DNA from 2 places in the Kitasatospora sp. NPDC053308 genome. Region 1 is predicted to be linked to the other one. Evidence: predicted binding sites of a transcription regulator. Region 1 holds the regulator's gene; the other holds the start of a gene.

Region 1 (15,198 bases):
AGATCGCGACCGGGCACGTGATGGCGGTGGACGGCCGGGTGGACCGGATCATCCACAACCTGCCGGTGATCCGGCCGACGATCATGGCCTCGGCGCCGCGCATCTTCGAGAAGGTCTACAACGGCATCGCGGGCAAGGCCCGGGCCGAGGGCGGCGCCAAGTACAAGATCTTCCTGTGGGCCGCCAGGGTCGCGCGCGAGCACGCCCGGGCGGTCCAGGAGAGCCGGGTCGCCACCGGCACCGGCACCGCCCCGCTGGGCCTGCGGGTGCAGCACGCGCTGGCGGACCGGCTGGTCTACGCGAAGATCAGGGCGGCGTTCGGCGGGCGGCTGCGCGGCGCGGTCTCCGGCAGCGCCGCGCTGGCCCCGGAGATCGGCTTCTTCTTCCTCGGCGCCGGCGTGCCGATCCTGGAGGGCTACGGCCTGAGCGAGACCAGCGCCGGTTCCTGCGTCAACCGGGAGGAGGACGTGCGGATCGGCACGGTGGGCCGGCCGCTGCCCGGCACCGAGGTGCGGATCGCCGAGGACGGCGAGATCCTGCTGCGCGGCCCGGGCGTCATGCGCGGCTACCACAACCTGCCGGAGAAGACCGCCGAGGTGCTGGAGGCGGACGGCTGGTTCCACACCGAGGACATCGGCGAGCTCAGCGCGGACGGCTTCCTGCGGATCACCGACCGCAAGAAGGACCTGTTCAAGACCTCCGGCGGCAAGTACGTGGCGCCCAGCGAGGTGGAGGGCAAGTTCAAGGCGATCTGCCCGTTCGTCAGCAACATCCTGGTGATCGGCAACGGCCGCAACTACTGCACCGCGCTGATCGGCCTGGACGAGTCGGTCCTGCTGCCGTGGGCCGCCGAGCACGGCCTGGCCGGCAAGTCGTACGCGGAGCTGGCCGCCGAGCCGGCCGTCCACGAGCTGATCGAGGGCTTCGTGAAGCGGCTCAACGCGGGGCTGCAGCGCTGGCAGACGATCAAGAAGTTCCACCTGCTGCCGCGCGACCTCGACATCGAGCACGGCGAGCTCACGCCGAGCCTGAAGATCAAGCGCCCGGTGGTCGAGCGGACCTACGCGGACGCGGTCACCGCGATGTACGCGGGCGCCAACGAGGCCTGATCCGCCCCGCTCCCGTACGGCTCACCGGTTCGGGTGAGCCGTACGGGACAATGGGGTCATGCCCTCCGCACTCCCCGACGGCGAACCGGTGCCGTCCGACGGTTCCCTGCCCGCGCACGCCCTCGACGGGCTCGGCGGCCGGCCGTTCGGTTTCTACCTGCACGTGCCGTACTGCGCCAGCCGCTGCGGCTACTGCGACTTCAACACCTACACCGCCACCGAGCTGCGCTCCTCCGGGGCCGTCGCCTCCCAGGAGACGTACGCGGACAACGTGGTCGCCGAGGTCCGGCTGGCCCGGAAGGTGCTGGGGGACGCCGACCTGCCCGTGCGGACGGTGTTCCTCGGCGGCGGCACGCCCACCCTGCTGCCCGCCCGGGACCTGGTGAAGATGCTCGCCGCGATCCGCGAGGAGTTCGGGCTCGCCGACGACGCCGAGGTCACCACCGAGGCCAACCCGGAGTCGGTCGACCCGGCGTACCTGGCCGAGCTGCGCGAGGGCGGCTACAACCGGATCTCCTTCGGCATGCAGAGCGCCCGCCCGCACGTGCTGCGGCTGCTCGACCGCCACCACACCCCGGGCCGCCCCGAGGCCTGCGTGGCCGAGGCCCGCGCGGCCGGGTTCGAGCACGTCAACCTCGACCTGATCTACGGCACCCCGGGCGAGTCCGACGACGACTGGCGGGCCTCCCTGGACGCCGCCATCGGCGCCGGGCCGGACCACGTCTCCGCGTACTCCCTGATCGTCGAGGAGGGCACCCGGCTGGCCGCCCGGGTCAAGCGCGGCGAACTGCCGATGATCGACGACGACGTGCACGCCGACCGCTACCTGATCGCCGAGGAGGCGCTCGCCGCCGCCGGCTACTCCTGGTACGAGGTCTCGAACTGGGCCACCACCCCCGAGGGCCGCTGCCGCCACAACGAGCTGTACTGGACCGGCGCCGACTGGTGGGGCGCGGGCCCCGGCGCCCACAGCCACGTCGGCGGCGTCCGCTGGTGGAACGCCAAGCACCCCGCCGCCTACGCCCGGGCCCTCGCCGAGGGCCGCACCCCGGCGCTGGGCCGCGAGGTCCTCGAGGAGGAGGACCGCCGGGTGGAGCGCATCCTGCTGGAACTGCGCCTGGTCGACGGCGTCTCCCTCGACCTGCTCACCGGCACCGGCCGCGAGGCCGCCGCCCGCGCCCTCGCCGACGGCCTGCTCGCCCCCGGGCCGTACGCCGACGGCCGCGCCGCGCTCACCCTCCAGGGGAGGCTGCTGGCGGACGCCGTCGTACGTGACCTGGTGGACTGAGTGTCGTTAACGTGGTGTCAGCCGTCGGAGGGAGCGCGCAATGACCGCCATCGATGACCGGGTGACGGGGATCTTCGAGAACCTGGAGGTCCCCGAAGGCTTCAAGGCCGAGCTCATCAGGGGGGAAATCGTGATGACGGCCGGGCCGGACATGGTCCACAACCTCATCATCCGGGCCATCCAGCACCAGGCTCCGTACGCCCGGTGGAATGCTCTGACCACTCAGGATCTGGCTTTTTCCGGCGATGCCAGCGAGCCCCAGCCGGACCTGGTCGTGTTCGAGCGTGGGGCGGTCGAAGAGAGCGGCCGGTTGCTGCCGGCACCTGCGGTCACTCTGGTGGTCGAGGTGGTGTCGAAGACCAGCGTGCTCCGCGACTACCGGACCAAGCGGGAGCTGTATGCCGAGGGCCCGATTCCCGCCTACCTGATCGTCGACCCGATCAAGGGGCTCTGCGTGCTGCTCACCGAACCCGGTCGATCGGCCGCGTCGGGGCTGCCGGACTACGCCGTGGAGCGCACCGCCAAGTTCGGCGAGCCCGTCCCGCTGGATCTGCTCGGCATCACGCTCGACACCTCGGAGTTCCGGACCTACTCCTGACCCGGCAGGGCTACGAAGTCGATCAACTCCTCCACCCGGCCCAGCAGTTCGGGCTCCAGGTCCTTGTAGCTGTCCACCTTCGACAGGATGTGCTTCCAGGCCGCCGGGGTGTCCACCGGCCAGCCGAGGCGGCGGCAGGTGCCCTCCTTCCAGTCCTCGCCGCGCGGCACGGCGGGCCAGGCGGGGATGCCGACGGAGGCGGGCTTCACGGCCTGCCAGACGTCGATGTAGGGGTGGCCGACGACGAGCACCGACTCCCCGGTGACCTGGGCGGCGATGCGGTGCTCCTTGGTGCCGGGGAGCAGGTGGTCGACCAGGACGCCGAGGCGGCGGCCGGGGCCGGGGGCGAAGTCGGCGACGATCGCCGGCAGGTCGTCGATGCCGCGCAGGTACTCCACGACGACGCCCTCGACGCGCAGGTCGTCGCCCCAGACCCGCTCGACCAGTTCGGCGTCGTGGCGGCCCTCGACGTAGATCCGCGACTCGCGGGCGACCCTGGCGCGGGCGCCGGGCACGGCGATCGAGCCGGAGGCGGTGCGGGCCGGGGTGCGGGGGGCCGCCGGGCCGGCGGGGCGGACCAGGGTGACGACCCGGCCCTCCAGCAGGAAGCCGCGCGGGACCAGCGGGAAGACCCGGTGCTTGCCGAAGCGGTCCTCCAGGGTGACGGTGAACCCCTCGGCGGTCTTCTCGCAGCGCACCACCGCCCCGCAGAAGCCGGTCGTGGCCTCCTCGACCACCAGGTCCCGCTCGGCGGGCACCTCCGGGGCGGGCGTCCGCTTCTTCCACGGCGGGGTCAGGTCGGGTCCGTACTGGCGGCTGCGCATACGGGTGATCATAGGGACGGCGGACGGGCCGTCAGAGGCCCGGCGCGCCCCACACCGGGAACCAGCGGCTCAGGTCCTTCTCCAGCCGCAGGTCGTTCCCCAGCATCGCGTTGACCTGCAGCTCCAGCGGGCTGTTGCGCTTCTCCCCGCCACCGGGCACCGGGGCGAAGGGGTAGAAGGTGCCGCGCTTGTAGAGGTAGACCAGCGCCAGCGACTGCCCCTCGGCGTCGCGGAAGCCCACCAGCGAGCAGAGCAGCTGCGGCCCGAAGCCGTTCGCCTCCAGCTCGCTGTTGACCGCGTGCAGGTCGTTGACCAGCTCCGGCAGCTCCTCGGGGGTGTGCCGGGCGAGCAGCCAGGAGTACCCGTAGTCGTCCTTGGAGGCCTCCACCGGGACGCCGCCGCGCTCGGTGTCGGCGTCCAGCAGGGCCCGCACCTGCTGTTCGACCTGGACGAAGGCGGCGCCCTCGACGGCCGCGAAGCACACCGAGCCGAGCCCGGTCGGGGTGAAGCCGGCGCCGGCCTCCAGGGTGAGCGCGGCGGACGGCACGCCGAACAGCTGGTCGAGGTCGGGCCTGACGGGCTTGGTGCGGCCGAACAGGGCGTCCAGGAATCCCACGGCGGTCCTCTCGGGTCACGTCATCGGGTCGGTCACGTCATCGGGTCGGTCACGTCATCGGGTCGGTCACCGCGAGGGGCTCGGGCTCAGCGGCCGAGCTGCGCGGAGATCCTCGCCAGCTGCTCCAGCCGCTTCTCCAGCGTCGGGTGCGTGGACAGCAGCTGCGAGGCGGTCTCCCGGGCGCTCAGCGCGGGGGCGAAGTAGAAGGCGTTGTACGGCTGCGCCTGGCGCAGGTCCTTGCTGGGGATGGCGGCGATCTGTCCGGTCACCTTGGTCAGGGCGGAGGCGAGGGCGCTGGGCCGTCCGGTGAGCTGGGCGGCGGCGCGGTCCGCGGCCAGCTCGCGGTAGCGGGAGAGCAGCCGGGTGAGCAGGAAGCTGATCGCGTAGACGACCATCGAGACCAGCGGGATGAGCAGCGCGACGATGGCCGCGTTCTGGTCGTTGTTGTTGCGGCCGCCGCCCATGAAGCCGCCGTACACGGCGATCCTGGTCATCGCGCCGGCGAGCACCCCGAGGAAGCCGGCGATGGTCATCACCGCGACGTCCCGGTGGGCGACGTGGGACAGCTCGTGCGCGAGGACGCCCTCCAGTTCCTCCGGCTCCAGCCGGCGCAGCAGGCCGGTGGTCACGCAGACCACCGCGTTCTGCGGGTTGCGGCCGGTGGCGAAGGCGTTGGGCATGTCGTTGTCGGCGACCGCCACGCGGGGTTTGGGCATGTCGGCCAGGGCGCAGAGCCGGTCGATCGTGCCGTGCAGCTGGGGGAACTCCTCCGGGGACACCTGGTGGGCGCCCATCGCCCGTTCGGTGATCTTGTCGCTGAACCAGAACTGGGCCACGAACAGCCCGCCGGAGATCAGGACGATGAGCGGCCAGGCGCCGCGCAGCAGCGCGATCAGCAGACCGGTGAAACCGACGTACAGCAGCCCGATCACGAACATCGTCGCGACCATGCGGCCGGTCAGGCCGCGATCGGGTGCGAAGCGGGTGTGCTGGCCCGAGCTCGACATCGCTTGCTCCTCCATTCGCCGTCGCCTTCGATGCTGCCACCCGGACGGCCCGGGGGCACCACCCCCGCGCCCGGGAACCGTGAACGGTCGCCGCCGTGCGGGCCGTACCCGGAACTGCGGGAAGGATCACCCCGGTCGGGCCGTTCCTGCCGTAGGACCCGGGCCTTACACTGGCAGGTACGGTTTTGGCACTCGCGTGTTCAGAGTGCCAAGGGCGGGGCCTCCCGGAGCGGCCCCCGCCAGGACAGGCAGTACCAGAGGGACACAGACGGACAACGTGCGAAGACGGAGGTGCGTGCCCCATGGCCGGTGAGGTCCGCCAGCTGGACGATCGCAAGCTCGCCGTGCTCCGTGCGATCGTGCAGGACTACGTCGGCACCGAGGAGCCGGTCGGCTCCAAGGCCCTGGTGGAGCGGCACAACCTCGGGGTCTCGCCGGCGACGGTCCGCAACGACATGGCGGCGCTGGAGGAGGAGGGCTACATCCACCAGCCGCACACCAGTGCGGGGCGCATCCCGACCGACAAGGGGTACCGCCTCTTCGTCGACAAGCTCGCCGAGATCAAGCCGATGAGCGCCCCCGAGCGCCGGGCGATCCGGCACTTCCTGGACGGCGCGGTCGACCTGGACGACGTGGTGGCGCGCACCGTGCGGCTGCTCGCCCAGCTGACCCGGCAGGTCGCGGTGGTCCAGTACCCCTCGCTGACGCGCTCCACGGTGCGGCACATCGAGCTGGTGGCGCTGGCCCCGGCGAAGGTGATGCTGGTGCTGATCACCAACACCGGCCGGGTCGAGCAGCGGATGGTCGACTGCCCGGGCACGGTCGGCGAGACCGTCCTGGCGGACCTGCGCACGGCGCTCAACGCCAGGGCGGCCGGCCGCCTCCTGCCGGAGGTCCCGGGGCTGCTGGAGGAGCTCCCGGCGACGTTCGAGGAGGCCGACCGGCCGATCGTGGCCACCGTCCTGGCGACGCTGTTCGAGACGCTCGCGGAGCAGAACGAGGAGCGGATCATGCTGGCCGGCACGGCCAACCTGACCCGCTTCGGCCACGACTTCCCGCTCACCATCCAGCCGGTGCTGGAGGCGCTGGAGGAGCAGGTCATCCTGCTCCGCCTCCTGGGTGAGACCAACGACGCCGCGATGACGGTCCGGATCGGGCGGGAGAACGCCTACGAGGGGCTGATTTCCACCTCGGTCGTCTCGGTCGGTTACGGTTCGGGGGACGAGAGCGTGGCCAAGCTGGGCGTGATCGGCCCGACCCGGATGGACTACCCGGGCACAATGGGGGCGGTGCGGGCGGTGGCGCGGTACGTGGGCCAGATCCTGGCCGAGTCGTAGCAATACGACCGCGCGCCCCACCGGTGACGCGCGGTGACCAGTCGCAGCACTACTACAGGCGGAACAAGCGGAGCATTTGGTGGCCACGGACTACTACGCGGTACTCGGCGTCCGACGGGATGCGGGGCAGGACGAGATCAAGAAGGCGTTCCGGCGCCTGGCACGCGAACTGCACCCGGACGTCAACCCGGACCCGAAGACGCAGGAGCGGTTCAAGGAGATCAACGCCGCCTACGAGGTGCTCTCCGACCCGCAGAAGCGCCAGGTCTACGACCTCGGCGGGGACCCGCTGTCCCCGGGCGGCGGTGGCGGTGCGGGCGGCTTCGGGGCCGGTGCGGCGGGCTTCGGCTTCTCCGACATCATGGACGCCTTCTTCGGCGCCGCGGCCGGCCAGCGCGGCCCGCGCTCGCGCACCCGCCGGGGCCAGGACGCCATGATCCGGCTGGAGATCACCCTGGAGGAGGCCGCGTTCGGCACCACCAAGGAGCTCCAGGTCGACACCGCCGTCACCTGCACCACCTGCAGCGGCGAGGGCGCGGCCCCCGGCACCTCCGCGCAGACCTGTGACATGTGCCGCGGCAAGGGCGAGGTCTCCCAGGTCACCCGGTCCTTCCTGGGCCAGGTCATGACCTCCCGCCCCTGCCCGCAGTGCCAGGGCTTCGGCACCGTCGTGCCGACCCCGTGCCCGGAGTGCGCGGGCGACGGCCGGGTCCGCGCCCGCCGCACGCTGACCGTGAAGATCCCGGCCGGTGTCGACAACGGCACCCGGATCCAGCTGGCCGGCGAGGGCGAGGTCGGCCCCGGCGGCGGCCCGGCCGGCGACCTGTACGTCGAGATCGCCGAGACCACCCACACGATCTTCCAGCGGCGCGGGGACGACCTGCACTGCACCGTCACCATCCCGATGACGGCGGCCGCGCTCGGCACCCAGGTGCCGCTGCAGACCCTGGACGGCCTGGAGGAGGTCGACATCCGGCCCGGCACCCAGTCCGGCCAGTCGATCCCGCTGCACGGCCGGGGCATCACCCACCTGCGCGGGGGCGGCCGGGGCGACCTGATAGTGCACGTCGAGGTGAAGACGCCCACCAAGCTCGACGCCGAGCAGGAGGAGCTGCTGCGCCGCCTCGCGGTGCTGCGCGGCGAGGAGCGGCCCTCCGGCCAGTTCGCGCCGGGCCAGCAGGGCCTGTTCTCCCGGCTGAAGGACGCCTTCAACGGCCGGTAGCCGTCCGCGCGGGGGTGCCGGGGGCCGACCCCCGGCACCCCTTGCGCGTCTCCTCCCCGCCGCGGCCGCGCGCCGGCGGGGCCCCCACCGGAAAGGTTCCTCCGCATGACCGCGCCCGTCTTCGTCGTCGACACCGAGCGGATCGCCGCCGCCGCGCCCGGCAGCGTGGTGCGCCTGGACGGCCCGGAGGGTCGGCACGCCGCCGCGGTGAAGCGGCTGGAGGCGGGCGAGGCGATCACCCTGGCCGACGGGCTGGGGCTCGGCGTGGACGGGACGGTCGCCGAGGTGCTCGGCAAGGACGCCGTCGACGTGACGGTCGCCGCGGTGCGCCGGGAGCCGCGGCCCGCGCCGCGGATCGTCGTCGTCCAGGCGCTGCCCAAGGGCGACCGCGGCGAGCTGGCCGTGGAGACCATGACCGAGGTCGGCGTGGACGTGGTGATCCCCTGGTCGGCGTCCCGCTGCATCACCCAGTGGAAGGGCGAGCGCGGCGCCAAGGCGCTCGCCAAGTGGCGGGCCACCGCCCGCGAGGCCGGCAAGCAGTCCCGTCGGCTGCGCTTCCCCGAGGTGCGGGACCCGATGACCACCAAGCAGCTGGCGCCGCTCCTGGCGGGCGCCGCGTTCGCCGCCGTCCTGCACGAGGAGGGCGCCGAGCCGCTGGCGCACGCCCCGCTGCCCGCGGACGGGGACCTGGTGCTGGTGGTCGGCCCGGAGGGCGGGGTCTCCCCCGAGGAGCTGGCCGTCTTCGCCGCCGCGGGCGCCGAGCCGTACCGTCTGGGCCCCTCGGTGCTGCGCACCTCCACCGCCGGGGTGGCCGCCGGGGCACTGCTGCTGGGCCGCACCGGCCGCTGGGCGTAGGACCTGGCCCGGACCGTCCCCGGACCGTCCCGGGAGCGGCCCGTACTACGGCGCGGCGCGAGGGTCCAGCGGGCTCGCCCGGGGAGCCCGACTCTGCCGAAAAGCGCGGCGGCCCGTCCGCGCGGGTGCCTACGCTGGCCGCGTGACGGACTCCCTGAGCACCTCCGCGGGCGCCTACCTGCGCCACCCCCACCTGCACGGCGACCTGGTCGCCTTCGTCGCCGAGAACGACCTCTGGCTCGCCCCGCTGGACGGCGGACGGGCCTGGCGGCTCACCGCCGACCACCGGCCGGTGCACGATCCCCGGTTCTCCCCGGACGGGCGGCACATCGCCTTCACCTCCACCCGGGACGGCGCGCCCGAGGTGCACGTGGTGCCGGTGGACGGCGGACCGTCCCGCCGGCTCACCCACTGGGGCGGCGGCCAGACCCGGGTGCAGGGCTGGACGCCCGACGGCCGCCCGGTCGCCACCACCGCGGCCGGGCAGGCGACCTTGCGCCGCACCTGGGCGCACGCGGTGCCGCTGGACGGCGGCGAGCCGGTGCGGCTGCCGTACGGGCCGGTCGGCGGGATCGCCTTCGAGCCGGGCGGCGAGCGGGTGCTGCTGGCCAGCGCCGCGATCCCCGAACCGGCCTGGTGGAAGCGCTACCGGGGCGGCCGGGCCGGCAAGCTGTGGCTGGGCCGGGACGAATTCGCCCGGGTCCACGAGGAGTTGGACGGCCAGCTGTCCTCACCGCTGTGGGTGGCCGGTCCGGACGGCGGACCGGGCGCCCGGATCGCCTTCCTGTCGGACCACGAGGGCGTCGGCGAGCTGTGGTCCAGCCTCCCGGACGGGTCCGACCTGCGCCGCCACACCACCTGCGCGGACGGCTTCTACGCCCGCAACGCCGCCACCGACGGCACCCGGGTGGTCTACCACCGGGCCGGTGACCTCTGGCTGCTGGAGGACCTGGCCGGCGCCGAGCCGCGCCGCCTGGACGTCCGGCTGGCCGGACCGCGCAGCGGCCGCCGCCCCCGCCCGGTGACCGCCGCGCACTGGCTGGAGTCGGTCGCCCCCGACCGCACCGGCCGGGCCGGCGCCGTCGTGGTGCGCGGCAGCGTGCACTGGCTGACCCACCGCGAGGGCCCGGCCCGGGTGCTGGACGAGACGCCGGGCGTGCGCGGGCGCCTGGCCAGGGTGGTGCAGGGGGAGGACGGCGCCCAGGGCGTGCTGTGGGTGTCCGACGCCGAGGGCGAGGACGGCCTGGAGTACGCGCCCGCCGTGCACGGCGCCGAGCGGCGCCGGCTGGCCGCCGGGCAGCTCGGCCGGGTCAACGCGCTGGCCGTCTCCCCGGACGGCAAGCAGGCCGCGCTCGGCGTCCACGACGGCCGGGTGCTGCTGGTGACGCTCGCCGACGGCACCGTGCACGAGCTGGAGCGCAGCACCGACGGCGAGGTCAGCGGGCTGGTGTTCAGCCCGGACTCGGCCTGGCTGGCGTGGTCGCGCCCGGTGCCGGGGCTGGGCCCGTACTCGCTGCGCCAGATCGTGCTGGCCAACCTGGCCACCCGCACCGTGAGCGAGGCGACCCAGCAGCGCTTCATCGACACCTCGCCGGCCTTCACCGCCGACGGCCGCTACCTGGCGTTCCTGTCGGTGCGCAACTTCGACCCGGTGTACGACTCGCACGTCTTCGACCTGTCCTTCCCCAACGGCTGCCGCCCGTACCTGATCACGCTGGCCGCCGACACCCCGTCCCCGTTCGGGCCGCAGCGCGCCGGGCGACCGCTCGGCGGGGAGGAGGACGAGCCGCGGGCCAAGAAGGCGGACGGCGAGGAGGGCGGCGACGCGGCCGCGCCGGTGACCAGGGTGGACCTGGACGGCATCGCGGACCGGATCGTCCCGTTCCCGGTGGAGGGCGGGCTGTTCGGCACCCTGCGGGCGGCCAAGGACGGCGTGCTGTGGACCAGGGTCCCGCTGCTCGGCGAACTCGGCGACGAGGCGGCCTCGTTGGAGGACGAGCGGCCCCGGCCGGTGCTGGAGCGCTTCGACCTGCGGAAGCGTCGGGTCGAGCAACTGGTGCACGACGTCGACGGGTTCGCGGTCAGCGGGGACGGCAGCCGGGTCGCCGTGCTGGACGAGGGCGAGCTGCGGATCGTCCCGGCCGACCACAAGGCCGGCGGCGAGGACGACGAGGTCACCGTGGACCTCGCCCGGCTGCGGGTCACCGTCGACCCGGCGGCCGAGTGGCGGCAGATGTACGCCGAGAACGGCCGGCTGATGCGCGACAACTTCTGGCGCCCCGACCTCTCCGGCGTCGACTGGGCCGGCGTCCTGGAGCGCTACCGGCCGCTGGTGGAGCGGGTCGGCTCGCACGACGACCTGATCGACCTGCTGTGGGAGGTGCACGGCGAACTCGGCACCTCGCACGCCTACGTCGTCCCGTACGGCCCGCACACCGAGCCCGCCCGGCGCCAGGGCCTGCTCGGCGCGGACCTGGTCAAGGAGGGCGGGCAGTGGCGGATCGCCCGGATCCTGCCCGGGGAGTCCTCCGACCCGAGGGCCCGCTCGCCGCTGGCCGCGCCCGGCGCCGCGATCCGCCCCGGCGACGCCGTCCTGGCGGTCGACGGCCGCCCGGTGGACCCGGTCACCGGGCCGGCGCCGCTGCTGGCCGGCACCGCCGGGCAGCCGGTCGAGCTGACCGTGGCCGGCAAGGACGGCACCGACCGGCGCCACCCGGTGGTCGTCCCGCTCGCCGACGACGAGGCGCTGCGCTACCACGACTGGGTGTCCGGGCGGCGGGCCGCGGTGCGCGAGCTGTCCGGCGGGCGCCTCGGCTACCTGCACGTCCCCGACATGCAGACCACCGGCTGGGCCCAGATCCACCGCGACCTGCGCTCGGAGATGGCCAAGGAGGGCGTGATCGTCGACATCCGGGAGAACCGCGGCGGCCACACCTCGCAGCTGGTGATCGAGAAGCTCGCCCGGCGGATCGTCGGCTGGAACGTCAGCAGGGACACCGACAGCCCGGTCCCGTACCCCGGCGACGCCCCGCGCGGGCCGGTCGTCGCGCTCGCCGACCAGGACTCCGGCTCGGACGGCGACATCGTCAACGCGGCCATCCAGGCGCTGGGCATCGGCCCGGTCGTCGGCACCCGCACCTGGGGTGGGGTGATCGGCATCGACAGCCGCTACCGGCTGGTCGACGGCACCCTGGTCACCCAGCCCAAGTACGCGTTCTGGCTGGAGAACTACGGCTGGGGCGTGGAGAACCACGGCGTCGACCCGGACGTCGAGGTGCCGATCGCCCCGCACCACTGGGCGGCCGGCGAGGACCCGCAGCTGGCCGAGGGCGTCCGGATCGCCCTGGCCGCGCTCGCCGAGACCCCGGCCCGCACGGCGCCGCCGCTGCCCTGGCGCTGACGGCCGCGCCCGCACGGGAAGTCGGACGGGCCGACTTCCCGTGCCGCGGCCTGGGTAGGATGCGGGGCTGTTTCTTGATCCACAGCTCACGGGGGAACCACCATGGCGCAGGGCTACCCGCCGCCGCAGTACGGCCAGAACCCTTACGCACAGCCGCAGTCACCACCGCCGGCCCCGCCGCAGCCGCAGGCGTACCCGCCGCCCCCGCCGTACGGGCAGCCGCAGGGCCACGGGCAGGGGTACGGGCAGGGGTACGCGCCGCAGCCGGCCCAGCCGTACGGGCAGCCGCAGCCGTACCCCCACCCCTCGGCGCAGCAGCCGCCGTACGCGCAGCAGGCCCCGCGGCCGCAGCGCGCCGCGTTGCCGCCGTGCCCCAAGGAGGCGGGCGGCGGCCGGCGCTTCCTGGCGATCGTGCTGGACTTCCTGTTCGCCGTCACCCTCGGCTTCGCCGCCGCCAACGCCGCCGGCCGGCCGAAGGTGCGGCAGGCGGCCGGGCACACCGTGCACAGCGGCGGCCCGGCGGTGCCGTACTTCGTGGCGCTGGTCGTCGTCGGCCTCCTCGCGTCCTTCCTCAACCAGGTGGTGCTGGCCCGGCTGACCGGCTTCAGCGTCGGCAAGGGGATCCTGGCGATGCGGGTGGTGCGCCGCAAGGGCGTGATGCGGCCCAACACCTGGCGGCTCACCAGGCGCTGGCTGATCGGCTTCGTCATCCTCGCCGTCGCCTTCCTCACCGAGGACTACGACACCGACGACGGCGACGTCGTCGGCATGCGCGCGGTGCGCTGGAAGCACCTGCGGCAGTACCAGCAGGCCGTGGCCGGGCTCGGCTAGGCTGCGCCCGTACGGCCCCACCCACCCGACGCACCGATCCCGAGGAGAAGCCGATGGCCGGTGAGCCGCAGCCCGACTGCCTGTTCTGCAAGATCGTGGCGGGCGAGATCCCGGCGACGGTCGTGCGCAAGACCGAGCGCACCCTCGCCTTCCGCGACATCGCCCCCAAGGCGCCCGTGCACGTCCTGGTGATCCCGCACGCCCACTACCCGAACGCGGCCGCGCTGGCCGCCGCCGAGCCGGAGGTCGCCGGCGAGCTGCTCGCCGAGGCGGGCCGGGTGGCCGAGGACGAGGGCATCGCCGACTACCGGCTGATCTTCAACACCGGGGCGGGCGCCGGGCAGACCGTCTTCCACGCCCACGTCCACGTGCTCGGCGGCACGCACATGACCGAGAGCATGGTCTGATCCCAGGTGTCCCAGCGCGAACTCGTCGTCCTCGGCACCGCCAGCCAGGTGCCCACCCGGCACCGCAACCACAACGGCTACCTGCTGCGCTGGGACGGCGAGGGCCTGCTGTTCGACCCCGGCGAGGGCACCCAGCGCCAGATGCTGCACGCCGGGGTCACGGCCACCCAGATCACCCGGATCGCCGTCACCCACTTCCACGGCGACCACTGCCTGGGCCTCGCGGGGGTGATCCAGCGGATCAACCTGGACCGGGTCCCGCATCCGGTGGACGTCTACTTCCCGGCCTCCGGCGAGGTCTACTTCGAGCGGCTGCGGCACGCCACCGCCTACCACGAGACGGCCGTCCTGCGGCCCCGGCCGATCGACGAGCCGGGCCCGCTGCCCGCGCCCGGCGCCCGCTTCGCGCTGGACGCGGTGCGCCTGGACCACCCCGTGGAGTCCTTCGGCTACCGGCTGTCCGAGCCGGACGGCCGCCGGCTGGTGCCCGAGCGGCTCGCCCGGCTGGGCGTCCGCGGCCCGGCGGTGGGCCGCCTGCAGCACGAGGGCGCGGTCGAGGTGAACGGCCGCCGGGTCACCCTGGACGAGGTCAGCGAGCCCCGGCCGGGCCAGAGGTTCGCCTTCGTGATGGACACCCGGCTCTGCGAGGGCGTGCACGCGCTCGCCGAGGGCACCGACCTGCTGGTCGTCGAGGCCACCTTCACCGACGCCGACGCCCGCCTCGCCGAGGAGCACGGCCACCTCACCGCGGGCCAGGCCGCCAAGGTCGCCGCCGAGGCCGGTGCGCGCACCCTGGTGCTGACCCACTTCTCCCAGCGCTACCCGGACCTCGGCCAGCACCTCGCGGACGCCCGCAAGCACTTCGACGGGGAGCTGGTGCTGGCCGCCGACCTCGCCCGGGTGCCCGTGCCCGCGCGCAGCCGGCCGTGAGGCGCCCGGCGGTGGGACCGGCCGTCCCGGGTACCCGCGGGAAAAAGGGTTCGCGCCGTCCCCCGAACTGCCGCAGCATCGACGGGTGCGGCCCCGCCGCCCGCCGCGGCGATCACGCTCGCGGCGTACCCTGGTGCCCCGGACAGACCGAGCGGCACACGACACCACGGATGGGATGAGGCAGGCCCCAGCGCCGACCTATGAGTGACACATCGCAGACCCGTACCGACGGACAGTCGCGCCCCGAACCGGCCGAGGACGGCCGTGTCAGCGCCCGGATCGTCATCCCCGAGAAGCATCCGATGGTCACCCTGCTCGGCACCGCGGACTCGCTGCTGCGCGTGATCGAGCGGGGCTTCCCCGCCGCCGACATCCACGTCCGCGGCAACGAGGTGACCGCCACCGGGGAGCGGACCGAGGTCGCCCTCGTCAAGAAGCTGTTCAACGAGATGATGCTGGTGCTGCGCACCGGCCAGCCCCTGACGGAGGACTCCGTGGAGCGCTCCATCGCCATGCTCCGCAGCCAGGAGCAGGACCCGGACAGCCCGGCGCCGTCCGAGGTGTTCACCGCGAACATCCTGTCGAACCGGGGCCGCACGATCCGCCCCAAGACCCTCAACCAGCAGCGCTACGTCGACGCGATCGACAAGCACACGATCGTCTTCGGCCTCGGCCCGGCCGGCACCGGCAAGACCTACCTGGCGATGGCCAAGGCCGTCCAGGCCCTGCAGGCCAAGGAGGTCAACCGGATCATCCTGACCCGTCCGGCGGTCG
Region 2 (15,198 bases), on a different contig from region 1:
GCCCGGGCCTGGCCGGCGCGCTGCTGGTCGGCGTCAGCGCCGCCAAGGCGTACGCCTGGGCGCTGGACAAGCCGCTGTACGGGGTCAACCACCTCGCCTCGCACATCTGCGTCGACCAGCTGGAGCACGGCCGGCTGCCCTCGCCGACGATGGCCCTGCTGGTCTCCGGCGGGCACTCCTCGCTGCTGCTCAGCGAGGACATCACCACCGACGTCCGCCCGCTCGGCGCGACCATCGACGACGCGGCCGGCGAGGCCTTCGACAAGGTCGCCCGGGTGCTCGGCCTGGGCTTCCCCGGCGGCCCGGTGGTGGACCGGACGGCCCGCGAGGGCGACCCGAAGGCGATCGCCTTCCCGCGCGGCCTGTCCGGCCGGAACGACCCCGAGTACGACTTCTCCTTCTCCGGCCTGAAGACCGCCGTCGCCCGCTGGGTGGAGGCCAAGCGCCGGGCCGGCGAGGAGGTGCCGATCGCCGACGTGGCGGCGTCCTTCCAGGAGGCGGTCACCGACGTGCTCACCCGCAAGGCCGTCAAGGCGTGCAAGGACAACGGCGTCGACCACCTGATGATCGGCGGCGGCGTGGCGGCCAACTCGCGGCTGCGCGAGATGGCCCAGCAGCGCTGCGACCGGGCCGGCATCCGGCTGCGGGTGCCGCGGCCGGGCCTGTGCACCGACAACGGCGCGATGGTCGCCGCGCTGGGCGCCGAGATGGTGTGGCGCGACCGCGCTCCGTCCTCCCTGGACCTCTCCGCCGACTCCTCGCTGCCGGTGACCGACGTCCACGTGCCGGCCGGGGGCATCGGGCACGGGGACCTCCACGGCCGGGCCTACGACGCCCTCGGCGGCGGCGCCGCGTGACCGTCGCCGCGATGTGGGAGGCCCGGGCGGCGGCCGGCCGCGGGGCCGAACTCGCCGCCTGGGTCCGGGAATCGGTGCTGCCGGCGGTGCGCGGTGCGGCCGGGCTGGAGCGCGCCGAGCTGCTCTCCGCGCCGGGCGAGCGGGTGCTGCTGATCACCTGGTGGAGCGGCGAGCCGGTGCCGGTCGCGGACCCGCCGGCCGAGCTGCTCGGCCGCCCGGTGCACCGCTGGTCCTTCACCAGCGAGCACGTCGAACAGGCCCCGCCCGTCGAACAGGCCTTCACCGGGAACCGGGACCCCGGCCGTTACCGTGCATAGCTGAGACGAAGCTGGACGGGAACCGGGAGCGCGGTGCGGTGAGCAGGAACGGGCTGAGCAGGACCAGGACGTACGCGGCGGGGGCGCTGGCCTTGCTGGCCTTCGCCACCGCGTGCGGCGACGACGGCGGCGGTGCCGCGCCGGCGGCCGGCACGTCGGCGCCGGCCGCGTCCAAGCCCGGCGGAGCCGCGCCCGCGCCGACCGGCTCCGCCACCGCCGGGGCCACCGCTCCGGCCGGCGCCGACGCGGCGGCCTGGGCGAAGTGGAACCTCACCCCGCTCGCACCCGCCCCGGCACCGCCCGCCGACAAGCCCGTCAAGCTCCAGCGGACCGGGCCGGTGCCGGTGTTCAGCGACGTGAAGACGAGCGACAAGGTCGTCTTCATCACCATCGACGACGGCGCCGAGAAGGACCCGAAGTTCGTCGAGATGCTGACCGACCTCAAGGTGCCGATCTCGATGTTCCTGACGAAGGACATCGTCAAGAACGACTACGGCTACTTCAAGCCGCTCCAGGCCCTGGGCAACCACATCCAGAACCACACCGTCACCCACCCGGTGATGAGCAAGCTCCCGGCCGACAAGCAGAAGTCCGAGATCTGCGACGACCAGGCCGCGCTCACCCAGCAGTACGGCACCGCCCCGCTGCTGTTCCGCCCGCCGTTCGGCGACGGCGCCAACACCCCGACGCTCAACACCTCGGTGCAGGAGTGCGGGCCGCGCGCGATCGTGCTGTGGCGCGAGTCGATGCAGATCCACGACATGCAGTACCAGGCGGCGGACAAGAAGCTGAAGCCCGGCGACATCATCCTGGCGCACTTCCGCGGCCCCAAGGAGCTCAAGGGCGCCACGATGACCCAGATGTTCGGCGACCTGCTGACCCGGATCCAGGAGCAGGGCTTCTCGGTGGCCCGGCTGGAGGACTACATCCAGGCCCCGGCCTCGTAGAGCGGCGCTCCCGACCGCCGTCAGGACGCCCGGACCGGCTGCCCCAGCATCATCAGCGGGCCGTGGTCGGTGCGGCTGAGGATGACCGTGACGGTGTTCGGCCCGGAGGGCTTGAGCTGGCGGCGCAGCTCCTCCGGGGTGATCGCCATCCCGCGCTTCTTGATCACCACGGTGCCGACCGCGCGCTCGCGCAGCAGTGCCTTCAGCTTCTTGATGTGGAAGGGCAGCACGTCGGTGAGCTCGAAGGCGTGCGCGTACGGGGTGGCGACCAGCTCGTCGGAGGTCAGGTAGGCGATCTTCGGGTCGATCAGCCGGCCGCCGACCTGCTCGGCGACCTCGGCCACCAGGTGGGCCCGGATCACCGCGCCGTCCGGTTCGTACAGGTAGCGGCCGACCGGGCCGGCCGGCGGGTCGGGCAGGTCGCCGCCGGTCAGGCTGGCGGCCTGGGGCAGCAGGGTGGCGCGGTGCGGGCGGGCGGCCGCGGTGCCGAACCAGAGCACCGCCTCCTTGACGTCGCCGTGGTCGGAGACCCACTCGGCCTCGGCGTCCTCCGGGACGGCCTCGTGCGGGATGCCCGGAGCGACCTTCAGCGCCCCGATCGGGGTCCGCCGGCCCGCCTCGATCGCCCAGGACAGCGGCGGGGCGTACGCCTCCGGGTCGAACACCCGGCCGCGCGAGGTCCGCCGGGCCGGGTCGGTGAACACCGCGTCGTAGCCGGCGACGTCCACCTCGGCGACGTCCGCGCAGCGCACCTCGACCAGTTCGGCCAGGCCCAGCGCGGCGGCGTTCGCGGCGGTGGCGGCGCACGCCGCCGGATCCTTGTCGACGGCCAGCACCTCGATGCCCGCCCGGGCCAGCGCCAGGACGTCCCCGCCGATGCCGCAGCACAGGTCCGCCAGCCGCCGCACGCCCAGTTCGGCGAAGCGCCGCGCCCGCCACTCGGCCACGCTGCGCCGGGTGGACTGCTCGACCCCGTTCGGCGTGAAGTACATCAGGTCCGCGTCCGCCCCGAACTTCGCCCGAGCCCGCTGCCGCAGCCGTGCCTGCCCGAAGGCCGCCGAGACCAGCTCCGCCGGGTGCTCCCGCCGCAGCCGGGTGGCCAGCGCCAGTTCCTCCTCGGGGGCGAACTCGCGCAGCTCGGCGAGCAGGGCCTGGCCCTCGGGGGCCAGCAGGGGTTGGAGGTTCTCGGTGTCCACGGGGCCATTCTCGCGGGTCGGCGCGAGGGCGCACTCACCGGAAGGCCCCCAGGCAGAGCAGCACGGGGATCATGAAGGGGGAGATCCCGGCGGCGATCGGCAGCAGCTGGTAGCCGGCCCGCTGACCGCCCACGACGACGGCGAGGGGGGTGCCCCAGCCGATGACCGCGAAGGAGAGCGCGGCCCACAGGAAGCAGCCGCCGGAATCGGAACCGGCGGCCTCGGCCACCGCTCCGCCGAGCCGGAAGGCGATGAACGGCAGGGCGGCCAGCAGCGGCAGGAGCAGGAGGGCGAGCACGGCGTCCTGCGCGCCGGACGGGCCCAGCCGTACCGGGGTGTCGGTCATGGCACGAGTGTGCGCAGGGCGCGCTCGGTCGCACATGAGTACGGCTACTCATCCGCGGTCCGGGACTGCCCGGGCGCGCCGTTGGCACTCTGGTTGACTGAGTGCTAACACGGGCCTATGGTCGTCCTTGGCACTCCCCACCGGGGGAGTGCTAACGCGAAGAAGCGTGTCTGACCCCCGCGACGGCAGGCTCGCAGGCTCGCCCCTACCCGTTAGAAAACCCCGTAATCTCCGAAGGGGAGCTCGGACGTGACCACCAGCAGCAAGGTTGCCATCAAGCCGCTTGAGGACCGCATCGTGGTCCAGCCGCTCGACGCCGAGACGACCACGGCCTCCGGCCTGGTCATCCCGGACACCGCCAAGGAGAAGCCCCAGGAGGGCGTCGTCCTGGCCGTCGGCCCGGGCCGCTTCGAGGACGGCCAGCGTCTGCCGCTCGACGTCGCCGTCGGTGACATCGTCCTGTACTCGAAGTACGGCGGCACCGAGGTGAAGTACCAGGGCGAGGAGTACCTGGTTCTCTCCGCCCGCGACGTCCTCGCGATCATCGAGAAGTAAGACGTCCCGACCCGCCCCGGATCCGTGTCCTTCGTGACAGTGGCCCGGGGCGCGGTTGTCGGCTCACGTTGTTCAGCGGTCGGTGGGCCGGCCGCAGCCCCGAGGGAATAGGGAACATGGCGAAGATCCTGCAGTTCGACGAGGACGCCCGCCGCTCGCTGGAGCGCGGTGTCAACAAGCTGGCCGACACCGTCAAGGTGACCATCGGCCCCAAGGGCCGCAACGTCGTCATCGACAAGAAGTTCGGCGCCCCGACCATCACCAACGACGGTGTCACCATCGCCCGTGAGGTCGAGCTGGACGACCCGTACGAGAACCTTGGTGCGCAGCTCGTCAAGGAGGTCGCCACCAAGACCAACGACGTCGCGGGTGACGGCACCACCACCGCCACCGTGCTGGCCCAGGCCCTGGTCAACGAGGGTCTGCGCAACGTCGCCGCCGGTGCCGGCCCGGCCGCCCTGAAGAAGGGCATCGACAAGGCCGTCGCCGCCGTCTCCGAGCACCTGCTGTCCGCCGCCCGCGAGATCGAGGGCAAGGACGACGTCGCCGCCGTCGCGTCCCTCTCCGCGCAGGACACCCAGGTCGGCGAGCTGATCGCCGAGGCGATCGACAAGGTCGGCAAGGACGGTGTCATCACCGTCGAGGAGTCGAACACCTTCGGCGTGGAGCTGGACTTCACCGAGGGCATGCAGTTCGACAAGGGCTACCTGTCGCCGTACTTCGTCACCGACGCGGAGCGGCAGGAGGCGGTCCTGGAGGACCCGTACATCCTGATCAACCAGGGCAAGATCTCCTCCATCCAGGAGCTGCTGCCGCTGCTGGAGAAGATCCTGCAGGGCGGTGCCTCCAAGCCGCTGCTGATCATCGCCGAGGACGTCGACGGCGAGGCGCTGTCGACCCTGGTCGTGAACAAGATCCGCGGCACCTTCAACGCCGTCGCCGTCAAGGCCCCGGGCTTCGGCGACCGCCGCAAGGCGATCCTCGGCGACCTGGCCACCCTGACCGGCGGCACGGTCATCTCCGAGGAGGTCGGCCTCAAGCTCGACCAGGTTGGCCTGGACGTGCTGGGCACCGCCCGCCGCGTGACCATCACCAAGGACGAGACGACCGTCGTCGACGGTGCCGGTGACGCCGAGGCCGTGGCCGGCCGCGTCGCCCAGATCAAGGCCGAGATCGCCGCCACCGACTCCGACTGGGACCGCGAGAAGCTGCAGGAGCGCCTGGCCAAGCTGGCCGGCGGCGTCTGCGTCATCAAGGTCGGCGCCGCCACCGAGGTGGAGCTGAAGGAGCGCAAGCACCGCCTGGAGGACGCCATCTCGGCGACCCGCGCCGCGGTCGAGGAGGGCATCGTCGCCGGTGGTGGCGCCTCCCTGGTCCACGCCGCCAAGGTGCTGAACGACGGCCTGGGCCTGTCGGGTGACGAGGCCACCGGTGTCGCCGTGGTCCGCAAGGCGCTGCACGAGCCGCTGCGCTGGATCGCCCAGAACGCCGGCCTGGAGGGCTACGTCATCACCTCCAAGGTCGCCGAGCTGGAGATCGGCCAGGGCTACAACGCCGCCACCGGCGAGTACGGCGACCTGGTGAAGGCCGGCGTCATCGACCCGGTCAAGGTCACCCGCTCCGCCCTGGAGAACGCCGCCTCGATCGCCTCCCTGCTGCTCACCACCGAGACCCTCGTGGTGGAGAAGAAGGAGGAGGAGGCCGACAACGGTCACGGCCACTCCCACGGTCACGGCCACTCCCACTGAGGCCCGAGCCACTGACCGGAGGCCCGGTCCGCGCCCCGCGAGGGGAGGCGGGCCGGGCCTCCGGCTGTTGTCCGGCCGCCGCCGGGCCGGCCGGGCTCGTGGCGCGGGCGCTGCTCTTGACGGTTCAACTATCAGGAGAATTTTGCCGAGAGCAAAGATTGCCTTATAACTGAGGCATGATCGAGGCCCGCCACCTGCGCGTCCTGCGTGCCGTCGCCCGCACCGGCTCCTTCTCCGCCGCCGCCCGCGAGCTGGGGTGCACCCAGCCCGCCATCAGCCAGCAGATGAAGGCGCTGGAGAAGTCGGTGGACACCCCGCTGGTGGTCCGCGCGGGCCGCGGGATGCAGCTCAGCGAGGCCGGGCGGGTCCTGCTCAAGCATGCCACCGGGATCCTGGCCGGGCTCTCCGCCGCCGAGGAGGAGGTGGCCGCGATCGCCGGGCTGCGGGCCGGACGGGTGCGGTTGGTGTCCTTCCCGACCGCGAGTTCCACCCTGGTGCCGCCCGCCGTCGCCCGGCTGCGGGACGGCCATCCGGGGGTGCGCGTGTCGCTGGTCGAGGCGGAGCCGCCGGAGTCGCTGGCGATGCTGCGCGGCGGCGAGTGCGAGATCGCGCTGGCCTTCCGCTATCCGCACTCCGACGGTGCCGCCGCACTGCCGGTGCCCGCCCACGGCACCCCGCGCGAGGCGCGGGCCGAGGCCAACCTGGAGGCCCAGCAGCTGACGGCCGGTACCGACTGGTCCGATCTGGTGGTCACCCCGTTGCTGGACGACCCGCTGGTGGGCCTGCTGCCCGCCGCCCACCCGCTGGCCGGGCGGGGCGGGGCGGTGGAGCTGGCCGAGCTGGCGGGGGAGCAGTGGATCGCCGGCTGTCCGCAGTGCCGGGGGCACCTGGTGGAACTGTGCGCGGGTGCCGGGTTCGAGCCCCGGATCGACTTCGCGACGGACGACTACCCGGCGGTGGTCGGCCTGGTGGCGGCTGGGCTCGGAGTGGCGGTGCTGCCCCGGCTGGCGCTGCAGTCGGTGCGTCCTGACGGTGTGTCGACGGTGCCGGTGCGGACGGCGTCGGGGGCGCCGGCGGTGCGCCAGGTGGTCGCGCTGACCCTGTCGGACCTGGCCGAGGTGCCGGCCGTCGCCCTGATGCTGGAGCGGCTGGCGGGGGCGGCGGCCGCCCGCTGACGGCGGGGTACGGGGGGAGGGCGGATCCCCCGGACCGACCGCGAGCGCCCTGAGGCGCCGCGAAGAAACGTTTCTTCACGGCGCGCCGCGGAGGCGGGTCTAGTGCTGCGCGACCGCCGGCGGGGTCAGCGGGACCTCCACCAGCCGGTGCCGCGAGCGGCCCAGCATCTCCTCGCGCTCGTCCTCGGTCATCCCGCCCCAGACGCCGTACGGCTCGCGGACCGCCAGTGCGTGCGCCGCGCACTCGGCGATCACCGGGCAGCGCATGCACACCTCCTTGGCGCTGGCCTCGCGCGAGCTGCGCGCGGCCCCGCGTTCGCCCTCGGGGTGGAAGAAGAGCGAGCTGTCCACGCCGCGGCAGGCTGCGGAGAGCTGCCAGTCCCAGAGGTCCGCGTTGGGACCGGGGAGGCGGGAGAAATCTGCCATGGCTCATTCCCTTCAGAGGCCGTCGGCCGTCGGCCGGGCGCTCGGCGGGCTGCTGCCGAGCGATACGGCGGGGCTTCGATGCGCTGGTGTGGACACCTGGAAATATGACTTAAGGCAACTCCATGGACAAGTCACCCACACACCGGCACAACAGTCAATGACCATACGAAAGCTATAAAAACGGGCAAAGTGGGCAATGGTCTCCGGCGGGTGCGGACGTGGCAATCGGGTGGCCGACGGGCGCGCGGACACCCCGAAACGGTGTGCGGGTGGTGCGCCGACCGCGCGCGAGCTGCGCAAAAGTGCGGCGTGTGCACCGCGATGCGGCTGATCCGTAATGGGTTGGCCACGTACAGTGGTGGAGATGGCCCTGAAGGCCGTAACTCATTCGAGTGACGGTCGTTGGAAGTGCGGAGGCGGTTAGCGGGCGCCGGACGTCGGGAACGATCGCGGGCAAGTTGGGGCGATCAGCACGGAGTCTGTCGCCGATCGGCCGTGTCGGAGAGGTTCGTACCAGCCAGGAGGCTCAACGTGACGCGGATCAGCTGCGGAGGACGACGGTCATGACTTCCGTTCTCGTTTGCGACGATTCCCCGCTCGCCCGCGAGGCGCTTCGCCGCGCGGTCGCGACCGTACCCGGTGTGGACCGGGTCACCACCGCGACGAACGGGGAGGAGGTCCTCCGCCGCTGGGTGGCCGACCGCTCCGATCTCGTTCTGATGGACGTCCGGATGCCCGGCCTCGGCGGGGTCGAGACGGTCCGGCGGCTGCTGTCCGCCGACCCGGGCGCGCGGATCATCATGCTCACCGTCGCCGAGGACCTCGACGGGGTCGCGCTCGCGGTGGCCGCGGGTGCCCGCGGGTACCTGCACAAGGACGCCTCGCGCGCCGAACTGCGGGCCACCGTGACCCAGGCCCTCGCCGACCCGACCTGGCGGCTCGCCCCGCGCCGGCTGCGCAGCCCCGACATGGGCGCGGCGCCCACCTTGACGGCGCGTGAGATCCAGGTGCTGGAGGGCATGAGCCACGGCCGCAGCAACGCCGAGATCGGGCGCGAGCTGTTCCTCTCCGAGGACACCGTCAAGACCCACGCCCGACGGCTGTTCAAGAAGCTCGGGGCCTCCGACCGCGCGCACGCGGTGGCGCTGGGCTTCCGCTGGGGCCTGGTCCGCTGACCGCCGGCGGCGCCGCCGGGTGCGGCGCACCGCCGGTGCTCCCCGAAGCGGGCGTCGCACGGGCGTGTGACGTTACGGTCCCGAGGTTGCACCATGGAGGAGTGGAGCACCTCGGGGACCAGCGGACAGGCACTGCGGCGAACCACGCAGCCGCAGGACACTCGGCGGACGGCACGACGGACGGGACCACCGACGGCGGGGCGGGAGGCGGCACGGTGCAGGAGGGGCCGGTGGTGCGCGGCACGCCCCACGGTGCGGCAGCGCATAACGTTCCGGTGCACAACTCCGGACGCGGTGCCGCGTTTTCCCGCTCGACCAGGCACCATGGACCGATGCGCGACGACGTCGCCGGCGCAGCCGGCCAGGCGGACCCGGTGGAGGCCGAGCCCTCCGACCCGGGCCACGATCCGTCGTACGCCGATGCGGGTGGCCCCGGTGCACCGGAGGGTGCGGGCGGTTCGGGAGCCGCGGTCGGGCCGGTTCGTCCGCCGGTGATCGGTTCGGGCGGCTCGCCGTTGGTGGGCGAGCTGGTCGCGGCCGCGGTGCGCGGCGAGGGCCCGGCGATCGACGCGCTGCTCGCCTACGTCCACCCGCTGGCGCTGCGCTACTGCCGCGCCAAGCTGGTCCGGCTGCCGGGCGGGGCCCGGCACCACGTGGACGACGTCGCGCAGGAGGTCTGCGTCGCGGTGCTGTGCGCGCTGCCCCGGTACAAGGACCAGGGGCGGCCGTTCGAGGCCTTCGTGTACGGGATCGCGGCGCACAAGATCGCCGATCTGCAGCGGGCCGCGATGCGCGGGCCCGGCTCGACCGTCGTCCCGCAGGACGACCTGCCGGAGGTGCCGGACGAGGCGCTCGGTCCGGAGGAGCAGGCGCTGCTGAGCAGCGACGCGGCCTGGGCCAAGGAGCTGCTGTCCAACCTGCCGGCCCGTCAGCGCGAGCTGGTGCTGCTGCGGGTGGCCGCCGGGCTGTCGGCGGAGGAGACCGGCGAGGTGCTCGGGATGTCGCCGGGCGCCGTCCGGGTCGCCCAGCACCGGGCGCTCAGCCGACTGCGGGCGCTCGCGGAGGAGTCCTCCTGAGCCGCGCCCCTCGTCACGGGTCGCGGGGAGGTCTTCGGGGGTGCCGGGCGTGCGGAACGAGCCGCCGGGCGGGGGTGTTGTCAAGGGCACACGAGGACACATTCGCGGTGCCAGTACCATGGGGTATCGGCGCCTGGGCGGGTTGCCAAAGTTTCACGGGTGCGCGCGGGGTCCCCTTGGAGGATCCTCCCATTGCATCCGGCTTCGGTGGTCTGCGCGAGTGAGCGATGAACGCGCCCGCACCGTCAGGGCGTGAGCGGATAAGGCCGGCCACGGAAGGTACCCCCCAAATGTCTTACAACGCCGCAGGCGTACCCGAGAAGTTCGCCATGCTCGGGCTCACGTTCGATGACGTCCTGCTGCTGCCCGGGGCCTCCGAGGTGCTGCCGAACCAGGTGGACACCTCCTCGCGGGTCTCGCGGAACGTCCGTGTGAACATCCCGCTGCTCTCCGCGGCGATGGACAAGGTCACCGAGTCGCGGATGGCCATCGCGATGGCGCGCCAGGGCGGCGTCGGCGTGCTGCACCGCAACCTGTCGGTCGAGGACCAGGTCAACCAGGTCGACCTGGTGAAGCGCTCCGAGTCCGGCATGGTCAGCGACCCGATCACGGTCGGCCCCGACACCACGCTGGCCGAGGCCGACGCGCTGTGCGCCAAGTTCCGCATCTCCGGCGTGCCGATCGCCGACGAGTCCGGCAAGCTGCTCGGCATCGTCACCAACCGCGACATGGCCTTCGAGTCGGACCGCAGCCGTCAGGTCCGCGAGATCATGACCCCGATGCCGCTGATCACCGGCAAGGTCGGCATCTCCGGTGTGGACGCGATGGCGCTGCTGCGTCGCCACAAGATCGAGAAGCTGCCGCTGGTCGACGACGAGGGCCGGATCAAGGGCCTGATCACCGTCAAGGACTTCGTGAAGGCCGAGCAGTACCCGAACGCCGCCAAGGACGCCGAGGGCCGGCTGCTGGTCGGCGCCGCCGTCGGCGCCAGCGCCGAGGCGTTCGACCGGGCCCAGGCCCTGGTCGAGGCCGGCGTGGACTTCCTGGTGGTGGACACCTCGCACGGCCACAGCCACAACGCGCTGGCCTGGATCGCCAAGATCAAGTCGGCCGTCGGGGTCGACGTGGTCGGCGGCAACGTCGCCACCCGGGACGGCGCCCAGGCGCTGATCGACGCCGGCGTGGACGGCGTCAAGGTCGGCGTGGGCCCCGGCTCCATCTGCACCACCCGCGTGGTCGCCGGCATCGGCGTCCCGCAGATCACCGCCATCTACGAGGCCGCGGTGGCCTGCCAGGCGGCCGGCGTGCCGGTCATCGGCGACGGCGGCCTGCAGTACTCCGGCGACATCGGCAAGGCGCTGGCCGCCGGTGCCGACACCGTGATGCTCGGCTCGCTGCTGGCCGGCTGCGAGGAGTCCCCGGGCGAGCTGATGTTCATCAACGGCAAGCAGTTCAAGTCGTACCGCGGCATGGGCTCGCTGGGCGCCATGCAGTCCCGCGGCCAGGGCCGCTCGTACTCCAAGGACCGCTACTTCCAGGCCGAGGTCGCCTCGGACGACAAGCTCGTCCCCGAGGGCATCGAGGGCCAGGTGCCGTACCGCGGTCCGCTGTCGGCCGTGCTGCACCAGCTGGTCGGCGGTCTGCGCCAGACCATGGGCTACGTCGGCGCCGCCACCATCGGCGAGATGGAGAGCAAGGGCCGGTTCGTCCGGATCACCTCGGCGGGCCTCAAGGAGAGCCACCCGCACGACATCCAGATGACCGTCGAGGCGCCGAACTACTCGACGCGCTGAGCCGGGGGCCGATGGCCCGAGTGCCGAGGAGGGTCCGTCGCTGCGGGTGCAGGGGCGGGCCCTCCGGCGTGTCCGGGGGGCGGGCCGTCGGGGCGGTGCCCGCTCCGGTACGGGATACTGGGGGCGGCCGGGGTGACCCGGCGGGCATGAGCAACACAGCAGAAGGGCTCGAAGTGACTGAGATCGAGATCGGGCGAGGCAAGCGCGGCCGCCGGGCGTACGCCTTCGACGACATCGCCGTCGTCCCCAGCCGCCGTACCCGGGACCCGAAGGAGGTCTCGATCGCCTGGCAGATCGACGCCTACCGCTTCGAGCTGCCGTTCCTGGCCGCCCCGATGGACAGCGTGGTCTCGCCGCAGCAGGCCATCGCCATCGGCCGCCTCGGCGGCCTGGGCGTGCTGAACCTGGAAGGCCTGTGGACCCGCTACGAGGACCCGCAGCCGCTGCTGGACGAGATCGCCTCGATCACCGACGCGTCCACCGCGACCCGCCGCCTGCAGGAGATCTACGCGGCGCCGATCCGCGCCGAGCTGATCAAGCAGCGGATCCAGGAGGTCCGTGACTCCGGTGTCGTCACCGCCGCGGCGCTCTCGCCGCAGCGCACCGCCGAGTTCTCCAAGGCCGTGGTGGACGCCGGCGTCGACGTCTTCGTCATCCGCGGCACCACCGTCTCGGCCGAGCACGTCTCCAGCGCGGCCGAGCCGCTCAACCTCAAGCAGTTCATCTACGAGCTGGACGTCCCGGTGATCGTCGGCGGCTGCGCCACGTACACCGCGGCGCTGCACCTGATGCGGACCGGCGCGGCCGGCGTGCTGGTCGGCTTCGGCGGCGGTGCCGCCCACACCACCCGCAACGTGCTGGGCATCCAGGTGCCGATGGCGACCGCGGTGGCGGACGTGGCGGCTGCCCGCCGCGACTACATGGACGAGTCGGGCGGGCGCTACGTGCACGTGATCGCGGACGGTGGCGTCGGCTACAGCGGGGACATCCCGAAGGCCGTCGCCTGCGGTGCGGACGCGGTGATGATCGGTGCGGCGCTGGCCCGTGCGACGGATGCCCCGGGCAAGGGGTTCCACTGGGGCATGGAGGCCGTCCACGAGGAGCTGCCGCGCGGCAAGCGGGTGGACCTCGGGACCGTCGGCACCACCGAGGAGATCCTCACCGGGCCCTCGCACACGCCCGACGGGACCATGAACCTCTTCGGGGCGCTGCGGCGGGCGATGGCGACCACCGGGTACACGGAGCTCAAGGAGTTCCAGCGGGTCGAGGTGACGGTGAATCCGGCGCTCGACCACCGCTGAGGGTGGCTGGGGGCCCCTGCCGAGGTGATCGGTGGGGGCCTTTGGGCTTTTCGGGGGTGGCTCTCGGGAGGGTGGGGGCGGGGCGGCTCCGGGGGTGGCCGCTCCGAGGGGCTGGATGATTTTCAGACTGCCGACTCTGGCCCACGGGGGTTGGGCGCCGTTGGCAGTCTGAAAATCACCCGCAACGCCCCTCTCCGGGCCACCCCCTGCGCCGCCCCTTCCGCAGCGCGTCCCTCTCGCGGGGGTGGGTGAGGGGAGGTGGGGGTGGAGGGTGGTGGGGCGGGTGGAGGGCGGTGGCGGGGTGGGTGGGGTGGGTGGGGATTGCTGGGGGTGGTGGGGGTGGTGGGGGTGGGGGTCAGGTTCGGGTGGCGGTGCGGCGGGTGAGGAGGAAGCCGCCGACCAGGGCGATGGTGTAGAAGGCGGCGTCGAGGGGGCGGAGGTCGGCGCGCCAGGTGGTGAGGGTGTCGTGGAGGAGGGTGCGGGGGGTGGAGCCGAGGGCGTGGGCCAGGCGGAGGTGCTGGGTGAGCTGGCCGATGAGGAGGGCGGCGGGGGCCAGGAGGGCGGCGAGGAGGGGGAGTGCGCGGTTGCGGCCGCCGAGGAGGCCGAGGGGGAGGGCGATCAGGCCGGCTTGGGCGATGGCCAGCCAGCCGAGGCTGTCGGCGGCGCGTAGCGGGGCGCAGCCGTAGGCGAGGCCGCTGAGGAGGGTGGCGAGGACGGCGAGGGCGGTGGCGAGCGCGGTACGTCGGGGGCGGGGGGTGGTGCGGGGGGCGACGGGGTCGTAGCCGGGGACGGGGGCGCCGGGCATGCCGGGGGCGACGTAGCCCTCGGGGGTGGTGGGGGGCGGGGCGACGGAGTAGTGCTGGGCGGTGTGCGGCCGCGCCGATGGGCCGTCAGCGCCCGGTGCAGGTGCGGTCATGGGCGTCCGATCCCCCCGGAAAGACGATGAGCTGCCGAACGGTAGCAGTGATTCGGACGGATCTTGGCGAGTTTTCGATCACAGATCGGGCACGGAGCGCCGCACCGGTTCCGGTTCGTCCCAGGTTGGGACGGGGGGCGGGTGGTCGTGGGCCCCCGGGACAGGGGATGATGGAGGCTTGGGCGTTCGGGCCCGGCCGGTCCGACGCGCCGTCACCACGACCGCCAGCAGCACATGGGGGAACGTTCCGAATGACCCAGGCGCAGGGTTCCACCGGCCGCCTCCTGGCCGGCCGCTACCGCCTGAACGGCGTGCTCGGACGCGGCGGCATGGGCACCGTATGGCGCGCCGAGGACGAGATGCTGGGCCGCACCGTCGCGGTCAAGGAACTGCGGATGAACGCCAGCGTCGAGGAGGAGGAGAAGCACCGGCTGATCGTCCGGACGCTGCGCGAGGCCAAGGCGACCGCTCGGATCCGGCACAACTCGGCGGTCACCGTCTTCGACGTGGTCGACGAGGACGACCGGCCGTGGATCGTCATGGAGCTGGTCGAGTCCCGCTCGCTGGCCGACGTGATCCGCGAGGACGGGCCGCTCGCGCCCGGCCGGGCCGCCGAGATCGCCCTCGACGTGCTGGGCGTGCTGAGTGCCGCGCACGCGCTGGGCATCCTGCACCGGGACGTCAAGCCGTCCAACGTGCTGATCGGTGAGGACGGCCGGGTCGTGCTGACCGACTTCGGCATCGCGAGCGTGGAGGGCGACGCCTCGGTCACCTCCACCGGCATGCTGGTCGGCGCGCCCTCGTACATATCCCCGGAGCGGGCCCGCGGGCAGAAGCCCGGGCCGCCGGCCGACCTGTGGTCGCTGGGCGGCACGCTGTACGCGATGGTCGAGGGTCGGCCGCCGTACGACCGCGGTTCGGCGTTGGCCACGCTGACCGCGGTGATGACCGAGGACCTGGTCGCGCCGGCGAACGCCGGGCCGCTGCTGCCGGTGATCGAGGGCCTGCTGGCGAAGGACCCGGCCGAGCGGCTGGACGCCTCGCAGACCCGGTCGATGCTGAAGCGGGTGGTCGCGGAGGCCACCGCGAAGGCCGAGTCGACGACCGAGCACGCGGTGCCGGTGGCGGCGGCGGTCGAGCCGGAGTCCGTTCCGGTGGAGGACCGGAAGCGGTCGGTGGGCGGGCTGCTGGGGACGGTCCGGGTGGGCAGCCGGGCCAAGGACGAGGAGCCGCCGGCGGAGCCCGTCGCCGAGCCCGCCGCGCCGTCCGAGCCGATCCGGCCGGTGACCAGCGAGTGGACGATGGGGGCGACGCAGGCGGCCGGGGCGGACCCGCGGACGGGCCGGCGGCGACTGGCCATCGCCACCGTG

Evidence for each region. Region 1 encodes HrcA, which represses chaperone genes, less so after heat shock. Its sites were predicted from a motif close to TTNGCACTCNGNNNNNCNGAGTGCNAA; they were not measured.
Region 2: the regulator HrcA is predicted to act here: its motif matches at 3,745-3,771, upstream of groES (co-chaperone GroES).

Annotation. Positions count from the first base shown of each region.
Region 1 covers NZ_JBVJJY010000006.1:119,637-134,834, forward strand. Annotated here, with positions in the region: gene ACZ6Y7_RS15955 (AMP-dependent synthetase/ligase) at 1-1,109, shown strand, start outside; gene hemW (radical SAM family heme chaperone HemW) at 1,168-2,397, shown strand; gene ACZ6Y7_RS15965 (Uma2 family endonuclease) at 2,438-2,995, shown strand; gene ACZ6Y7_RS15970 (DUF3097 domain-containing protein) at 2,986-3,819, opposite strand; gene pspAB (PspA-associated protein PspAB) at 3,851-4,435, opposite strand; gene htpX (zinc metalloprotease HtpX) at 4,522-5,442, opposite strand; gene hrcA (heat-inducible transcriptional repressor HrcA) at 5,745-6,779, shown strand; gene dnaJ (molecular chaperone DnaJ) at 6,859-8,001, shown strand; gene ACZ6Y7_RS15995 (16S rRNA (uracil(1498)-N(3))-methyltransferase) at 8,107-8,856, shown strand; gene ACZ6Y7_RS16000 (S41 family peptidase) at 8,999-12,256, shown strand; gene ACZ6Y7_RS16005 (RDD family protein) at 12,359-13,087, shown strand; gene ACZ6Y7_RS16010 (histidine triad nucleotide-binding protein) at 13,141-13,494, shown strand; gene ACZ6Y7_RS16015 (ribonuclease Z) at 13,501-14,424, shown strand; gene ACZ6Y7_RS16020 (PhoH family protein) at 14,727-15,198, shown strand, end outside.
Region 2 covers NZ_JBVJJY010000001.1:984,228-999,425, forward strand. Annotated here, with positions in the region: gene tsaD (tRNA (adenosine(37)-N6)-threonylcarbamoyltransferase complex transferase subunit TsaD) at 1-857, shown strand, start outside; gene ACZ6Y7_RS04625 (hypothetical protein) at 854-1,174, shown strand; gene ACZ6Y7_RS04630 (polysaccharide deacetylase family protein) at 1,213-2,121, shown strand; gene ACZ6Y7_RS04635 (THUMP-like domain-containing protein) at 2,142-3,317, opposite strand; gene ACZ6Y7_RS04640 (hypothetical protein) at 3,352-3,663, opposite strand; gene groES (co-chaperone GroES) at 3,913-4,218, shown strand; gene groL (chaperonin GroEL) at 4,335-5,966, shown strand; gene ACZ6Y7_RS04655 (LysR family transcriptional regulator) at 6,143-7,141, shown strand; gene ACZ6Y7_RS04660 (WhiB family transcriptional regulator) at 7,241-7,567, opposite strand; gene ACZ6Y7_RS04665 (response regulator transcription factor) at 8,131-8,742, shown strand; gene shbA (RNA polymerase sigma factor ShbA) at 9,075-9,818, shown strand; gene guaB (IMP dehydrogenase) at 10,109-11,611, shown strand; gene ACZ6Y7_RS04680 (GuaB3 family IMP dehydrogenase-related protein) at 11,785-12,912, shown strand; gene ACZ6Y7_RS04685 (hypothetical protein) at 13,268-13,828, opposite strand; gene ACZ6Y7_RS04690 (serine/threonine-protein kinase) at 14,080-15,198, shown strand, end outside.